DNA from 2 places in the Rhodococcus sp. RS1C4 genome. Region 2 is predicted to be linked to the other one. Evidence: riboswitches for the same ligand, from Rfam matches in the RefSeq annotation. Region 2 holds a riboswitch; the other holds the start of a gene.

Region 1 (3,396 bases), on a different contig from region 2:
CCATCGTCGATCCCGAGGTGGTCCGTCACCTACTTCACCGACGGACGCGCCCGCTCGACCGCCTCAGCAAACGGGAAAAGAGGTCCTCGCCCTCATGGCCGAGGGCAGATCGAACTCCGAAATCGAAAGGTCTTTGGAACTCAGCGTCCCCGCTGTGAACAAGCACATCAGAAACGTCTTTCTCAAACTCGACCTTCCCAGCGACATCGACGGGCACCGGCGCGTACTCGCCGTCCTCACCTACCTGCGAGGCTGACGAATTCCCGAAGTGCCGCGGCGAATTTCTCCGGTTGGTCTTCCGGTATCAGTGTCCAAGAATTGTCGATCAGCACTCGACGAGAGTCGTGGAACAGGTTTTGCAGACGGTGTGCATGCTCCAGCGGCATCATTCGGTCTTCGGTTGCCCAAACGACGAGAACCGGTCGCGGGAACGACGCGAGTCGAGCAGCCCACTCCAGCAGTGTCGTTCGAGGAGGCGTCCCAGTGCAGAACTTACGTAGATCGCGTCGTATTTCGCGAGAGCGAGATGCCGGCGCGAACCAGTCGTCGAGAACCTCATCGGGAATCCCGGACTTACTGAGACCGCCCCACGTACGTTTGTCGTGTCGCACGAAGCGTGTTGCAAGACGCTTCAGGAACAGCGTCGTGCCGCCTGGGAATCGGCAGAGTGTCACCGCCGGTCGGGCGGGTCGCGCGGAAAATTGTCGAACGTCCACGGAGTCGGTGTAATGGATCGGGCCGGACGAAGTGTCGACATGCGGCATGGGTCCCCCGTTGACTGGTCATCCCGAACCTAGCCGACGCCGTGGGAAAATCGGTGTGAACTCGACCGTCGGGTAAGTTGACTCGCGGAGGAGACCGATGGGTACGTGATTACCCGATACCAGTGCACCAGGAGAGTGGGCATGTCGACGGCACCGAACGACACGAAGCGGATCGTCCGTGTCGGCGCACTCGTATCTGCATTGTCGATACTCTCCGGGTGCGCCGCCGACCAGGGCTCTGTCGATGCCGACCTCTATCCGGTACCCGTGGCCCCGGCTGCCATCGGTCAGGGAACGTTCATCAGGTTCGAGACCGGCTGGCGAAACGAAAGCTATCTCGCGGAAGGTATCGAGACTCGGTGCGCGCGGCGGGCCACCGTCGACAGCACCAGTTATTCTGCGACTACCAGTGCGTTCGATCTTTTCGACAGTGGAAGTGACAAACCTGGTCAAGACTTCAGTATCGATCTGGTCAGCTATCCGGAAGAGGCCGGCGCTGCAGTGCCTGGGCCTACGGCAAGCTTGACCATGGCCTACGTCAGCGAAGACGGTGTCCATCACGACCTCCGCGCGCTGGACAATCTGGTCATCGACATCCGCGAAGGCCCAGAGCCCGGGGTGGGATTCTCAGCCGTCGCCGATGTGTACGACTTGATGGAGAAATCCAATTCCGTTGCTGTCACGGGCTTCGTCCAGTGCAGCTCCATCGAAGAGTACTGAGCCCGTTCACAATCACCAACGTCAGCCAGGTTCAACTTGTTCAGCCCGTTCTGAGTCTTGGTTGGGCTGCAGTCATTCTTCACGAGTACTTGACGTGGTCGGCGGCGCTGGGTGGTGCAGTCGTCGTTGTATGCGCAGCGATGACCGTGCGAACGCGATCATCTCCCGAAAGACTGCGAGCGCGAAAGTAGGCCTATGACAACATCTTCAGATGTTTCTCGAAGAGTGTCACGCTGAACCATTTTCCGTCCTCGAATTCGCGACGACCGACTTCGGCGAAACCTTGACCGAGGTAGTACCGGCGGAGCGTAGGATTGGTTTCGGCGCAATCCAATCGAACACGCGAGATACCTGCGTCGGCTGCCGAGCGGGCCGCGTGGTCGAGCATGGCTGCACCCAGGCCAGTGCCCGCATGACAGCGATCGATGACGAGTCCGTGCACGTACAACGCGTCGCCGTCGTCGGGCCAGATCTCGGGGTCCGACCGTATCGTGCGCATTGCGGCCACGATTGTCGACGACCCGGGATACCGAGCGACGACGAACTCACCGCGCGAGACCTGCAGTCTAACGGTGGACAGCGGAACTTCACCCGGAGTCCACTGGTCGATCGAGCGAGATGCCAGCCAGTCCTCGGCAGCATGTCGAAGAGCCAAAATAGCTGTTGCATCGTCTGTTCGGGCGGCCCGCACGTCGAGCATGGGTCCTCTCTTTCACCGGTATCGGTGAAACACCCAGGCGGACGATGTTTCGCGTTCACAGGCTCCCTGATGGTGACCCATCCTTCGCCAGTCGCCTGCAGAAAAATGTAGCAGTGCCCAGGGTGGCGCTCGGTTAGTCTGGTCGCTGTGTCTTTCCGCATAATGCCTGTCGACGGACGATCCTGGCAGTCGTTCCGCGATCAGAGGTTGGAGATGCTGGCGGATTCACCGAAGGCCTTCGTCGAGACGCTCGACTCCGCGACGGCCCAGACCGACAACCAGTGGCAACAGCGCGCCGAGAGCACGAACTCGGCGTTGTCCTGCGGCTTCGCTGCAGTGGACGACACGGACGCGTGGCTCGGAATCATGCGTGCACGCATCGAGGACGGCAAAGTCTTCCTGCTCGGCGTCTACGTATCGCCGACGGCGCGTGGAGGGGGCGTCGCCGACGCACTGTTGCGCGAGATCGAGCAGTGGGTGTATCGACAAGGGCACCGTACCTTGATTCTGGAAGTCCACGAGGCGAACGGCCGGGCTCAGGCCTTCTACCGACGCATGGGGTTCGCAACCACAGGTGAGACCGTTCCCTATCCCTTGGCGCCGGACGAGCTCGAGATCGTCATGACGAAGCAGGTCGTGTGCGCAGGTTGAACTCTCGTGTTCGGGCCGTGTAGCGGTCGACGCACTACCCTTCGGGGTATGGAGTTCGATGACGCGCTCGCCGCCGCCGCCCCGGGACGGGTTACGCGAGACGCCGACGTCATGGCCTCGTATTCGGTCGATTGGACTCGGCGTTGGAGGGGACGACCGCGTGCGGTGGTGCGCCCCGAGTCTGCAGAGCAAGTCGCGGACGTGTTGAGAGCCTGCACCCAGCACGGGGTTGCGGTGACGGTGCAAGGCGGCAACACCGGGCTCGTCGGAGGTGCTGTTCCGTCCGATGGGAGTGTGGTTCTGTCGACGCGTGCGTTGCGCTCACACGGACCGGTCTCGGCGGACGGTTCCGTCACGGTCGGGGCCGGTGTCACTCTCGTCGAGCTCGAAACGCTTGCCGCCGAGGCGGGCTACACTGCAGGGTTGTCGCTGGCGTCGGGAGAGTCGGCCACCGTCGGCGGCGCCGCATCGACCAACGCAGGTGGGGCACGCGTGTTGCGCTACGGCTCGGCTCGCCATCGTATTTCAGGGCTCCGAGCCGTCATGCCCAGTGGCGATATC
Region 2 (3,396 bases):
ACAGAACCTCGTCAATGGTTCGAATCGGGCAGGTTCGTAATTCCGGCGTGTCAGTGCGCGCCGAGGTGGTACTCGCCGTACGTGGTGAGGCCGGCGAAAATGGTCGATCCGAACCCGATCAGGGCTGACCTGGCGATCGAGGCCATTTCAGACAGCGACTTCCTGCTCCGCATTGGTCTTCGCCTCCTCCGAGATCTTGTCCGCCGATTCGTTCTCGCGGTCCTGCAGGTACGCCTTCAGTGAGAACACGAAGCACCCCACCCAGGCCACGACGATGGTGACGTACGCAGTGGCCTGGACTGCGCCGCTGAGCTCGAACCAACCACTCCGGAACAGGCTCCGCGTGTTGGTGAGCACGATGATGCCGCCCACCGAGGCTCCCAGCAACCGAGGCGGAACGTGACGGACCAACCAGGCCGCGAGAGGAGCCGCCACGACGCCACCGGCAAGGATCGCCAGGACCCAGCTGATGTTGATTCCCTGCGAGCCGAGGCTGAACAGGAAGCCCAGGCTTGCCGCCAGCGCGATCACGAACTCACTCGTGTCGATCGAGCCGATGACCTTCCGAGGCTCGAGCCGTCCGCTGGCGAGAATGGCCGGGGTTCCCACGGGGCCCCACCCGCCTCCACCGGTGGCATCGACGAAGCCCGCGAGCAAACCGAGCGGCGCCAGGAACCGCTTGCGCAGCGGCTTTCCGAGATTCCCCCGAGGAATCCCCTGGACGGTGAACCTGATGAGGATGTACAACCCGAGGCCCAGAAGGATCAAGGCCATGACGGGAGCTGCGGCTTCGGTGGACAGGTTGGACAGAACCGTCGCTCCGACGAACGCACCCACCGCACCGGGTAGGGCGATCCGCCGAACGACCTTCCAGTCGACGTTGCCGAACTTCCAGTGCGACAGCCCGGAAATGAACGTGGTGCCGATCTCCGCCAGATGCACGGTGGCCGACGCGGCCGCGGGATTGGTGCCGATGGCGAGCAGAAGCGTCGTCGTCGTGACGCCGTACGCCATGCCGAGTGCGCCGTCGACGAGTTGGGCCGCAAGCCCCACGATGCCGATAAGAATGATTGTTTTCACTGCGTGTGCTCCATGAGTCGAGTGAAGAATGGTCGGTGCGGGTCAGATCGACCCGCAACACCTCGGCGACAGTGCGTTCGGCATCCGCCCATGCAACCCATCGATGCGTGTTACGTCAAGGGTTGAAATCACCCCAAATCAAAGCGAATTCGTTCGGCAAACGAAGCAGCAGTGGCGAAGTCGACTCGGTGCGATCCGGGCTCGTCCTTCACCGCGTGCCACGGCACTTCCTCGGGCACGCTCGGCCACCGAGGAACGAGGTGAACATGCAGATGCGGCCAGGAATGACCGACCGAGAAAACGTAGACGCGTTGAGCCCCCGCGGCCGACAGTGCCCGGGAGAGGACACGAGTGATCCGACCGATGTCCTCCGCCTCGTTCTCGTCGAGTCCGCCATGATCGTCGACATGCCTCTTCGGCACCACCAGGTGATGCCCGAGCAACACGTCACCGCTCGGTTGCTCGGGTAGATGAAAGGCCACTGACGTCGGAGTCTCGTACCCCCCCCACCTGGCAGCGGGATCTTCCCTTCGACCTCGAGGCAGAGCAGACAGTCCGCGTTCATGCACCCTCCGGCTTCGGGCGTTAGAGTAGGTTCCACGCACGACTGGCGAGGGTGGTTCACCACCGGGAAGTGCTGATCTTCCTGAAGCGTCGTCCGCCTGGGTGCTTCACACTACAACGGTGTGAAGGAGCAGATGTTGACTGCGCGTATTCTGGACGGCCGCCGCTCGGCCGAAGCTCTGCTGAACGAAGTACGTTCGAGCGTCTTCGCTTCGGACGTCACGCCATGTCTGGCAACCATCCTCGTCGGCGATGATCCTGCGTCCCACACCTACGTCCGAATGAAGGCGCGGCGTGCAACAGACGTGGGCATCGAATCCCGACGAATCGAGTTGCCCACCAGTACCACCACCGAAGAACTACTCGACGCTATCGACTCGTTGAACAGCGACACCGACGTACACGGCATCCTCCTTCAGCATCCAGTCCCCGCCCACATCGACGAACGCCAAGCGTTCGACGCCATCGCGCCGGGAAAGGATGTGGACGGTGTCACCTCCGCATCGTTTTCAGCTATGGCATTGCATGGAAATGGTTTTCGTTCGTGTACTCCCGGCGGGATCATCCGGTTGCTGCAGGACAACGCAATCGAAGTGCGTGGAAAACACGCCGTCGTCGTCGGACGCAGCGCAATTCTCGGCTTGCCGGTCGGTATGTTGCTCCTCGCCGAGAATGCGACAGTGACGTACTGCCATTCCCATACCGAGGACCTTGCCGATCGAATCGCGGAAGCCGACATCGTCGTCGCCGCCGTCGGACGCGCAGAACTTATCCGCGGAGACTGGATCGAACCGGGCACAGTCGTCGTCGACGCCGGCTACAACGCAGGCAACGTCGGCGACGTCGAATTCGATCGCGCCTCCGAGCGAGCAGGGTGGATCACCCCCGTCCCAGGCGGAGTGGGCCCGATGACGATAGCCGTATTGCTGGCTCAAACCGTCGAGGCAGCTGCTGCACAATCGATCCTGCATCTTTCCAACAGCCAGAGCCCCGACGCGAATCGATGAGCTCGGCGTTCAACCGGATATCTGCTCGTTTGCGTTGTCCTGAGCTACTTTCAGCGCCTCCTGGATGTCCCCCGCGCGCCCGGAGAAGATTTCCTTGAACGCGGAATCGAGATCGGCCGATGCTGCCTGAGCCCCCGGTACCGGATCGTTCTTCAAGACCCCGTCTTGCACTCCCGCCGGGAACAACGTGGCGTCGACGCCTTTGCTTGCCCAGAAATCGAAGTACGACTGCTGAGCTCCGGTCACTGCCGGGATCAGAGCCCCGTTGGCGCCGAGAGGTTCACTGCCTTCCTCGCTCCCGATCCAGTCGAGAACCTTCTGCGTCGCCTCCGAGTTCTCCGACGCCGAGTTGCCGGCAGCGATGATGCTGTTGGTCACCGGGATCCGACCGGAAGGTCCCGCCGGGATCGGGGTTATTCCCCACTCGAAGTCGGCGCCTTCGGAGATGTTGGCGAGGTTGTATGCGCCGGACTCGAACACTGCCAGTTTGCCCTGTAAGAACTGATCTCGCGAGAAGTCGAGATTGTCGTTCGTGTCCGCGGACGACGGTGCAACATGGTCGTCGTTCACGAGGTCAACGGCATACTCGATTGCGTCGACGGACGCTGGATCGTCGGCGAATACGTATTTCCCGCCGTCCTGATAGAGCCCACCGTTCGACGCGATGAAGTTTCCGACGATCGCATCGAAATCCCAAGCAGCGTTGAAGCCGTACTGCGTGACCGCACCCGGGTCGAAACCGGGC

What was found. Region 2 has a riboswitch for ZMP and ZTP ahead of CH289_RS13595 (bifunctional 5,10-methylenetetrahydrofolate dehydrogenase/5,10-methenyltetrahydrofolate cyclohydrolase). Riboswitches for the same ligand answer to the same signal wherever they lie in the genome.
Region 1: linked by a shared signal. The riboswitch ahead of CH289_RS10840 (GNAT family N-acetyltransferase) and the one ahead of CH289_RS13595 (bifunctional 5,10-methylenetetrahydrofolate dehydrogenase/5,10-methenyltetrahydrofolate cyclohydrolase) in region 2 are both predicted to bind ZMP and ZTP.

The regions. Positions count from the first base shown of each region.
Region 1 is NZ_NOXZ01000023.1:19,756-23,151, forward strand. It holds gene CH289_RS10820 (response regulator transcription factor) at 1-256, shown strand, start outside; gene CH289_RS10830 (hypothetical protein) at 906-1,484, shown strand; gene CH289_RS10840 (GNAT family N-acetyltransferase) at 1,678-2,184, opposite strand; ZMP/ZTP riboswitch at 2,209-2,289, opposite strand; gene CH289_RS10845 (GNAT family N-acetyltransferase) at 2,332-2,835, shown strand; gene CH289_RS10850 (FAD-binding oxidoreductase) at 2,884-3,396, shown strand, end outside.
Region 2 is NZ_NOXZ01000028.1:35,232-38,627, reverse strand. It holds gene CH289_RS13605 (sulfite exporter TauE/SafE family protein) at 148-1,080, opposite strand; gene CH289_RS13600 (HIT family protein) at 1,209-1,562, opposite strand; ZMP/ZTP riboswitch at 1,674-1,755, shown strand; gene CH289_RS13595 (bifunctional 5,10-methylenetetrahydrofolate dehydrogenase/5,10-methenyltetrahydrofolate cyclohydrolase) at 1,767-2,651, shown strand; gene CH289_RS13590 (ABC transporter substrate-binding protein) at 2,661-3,396, opposite strand, start outside.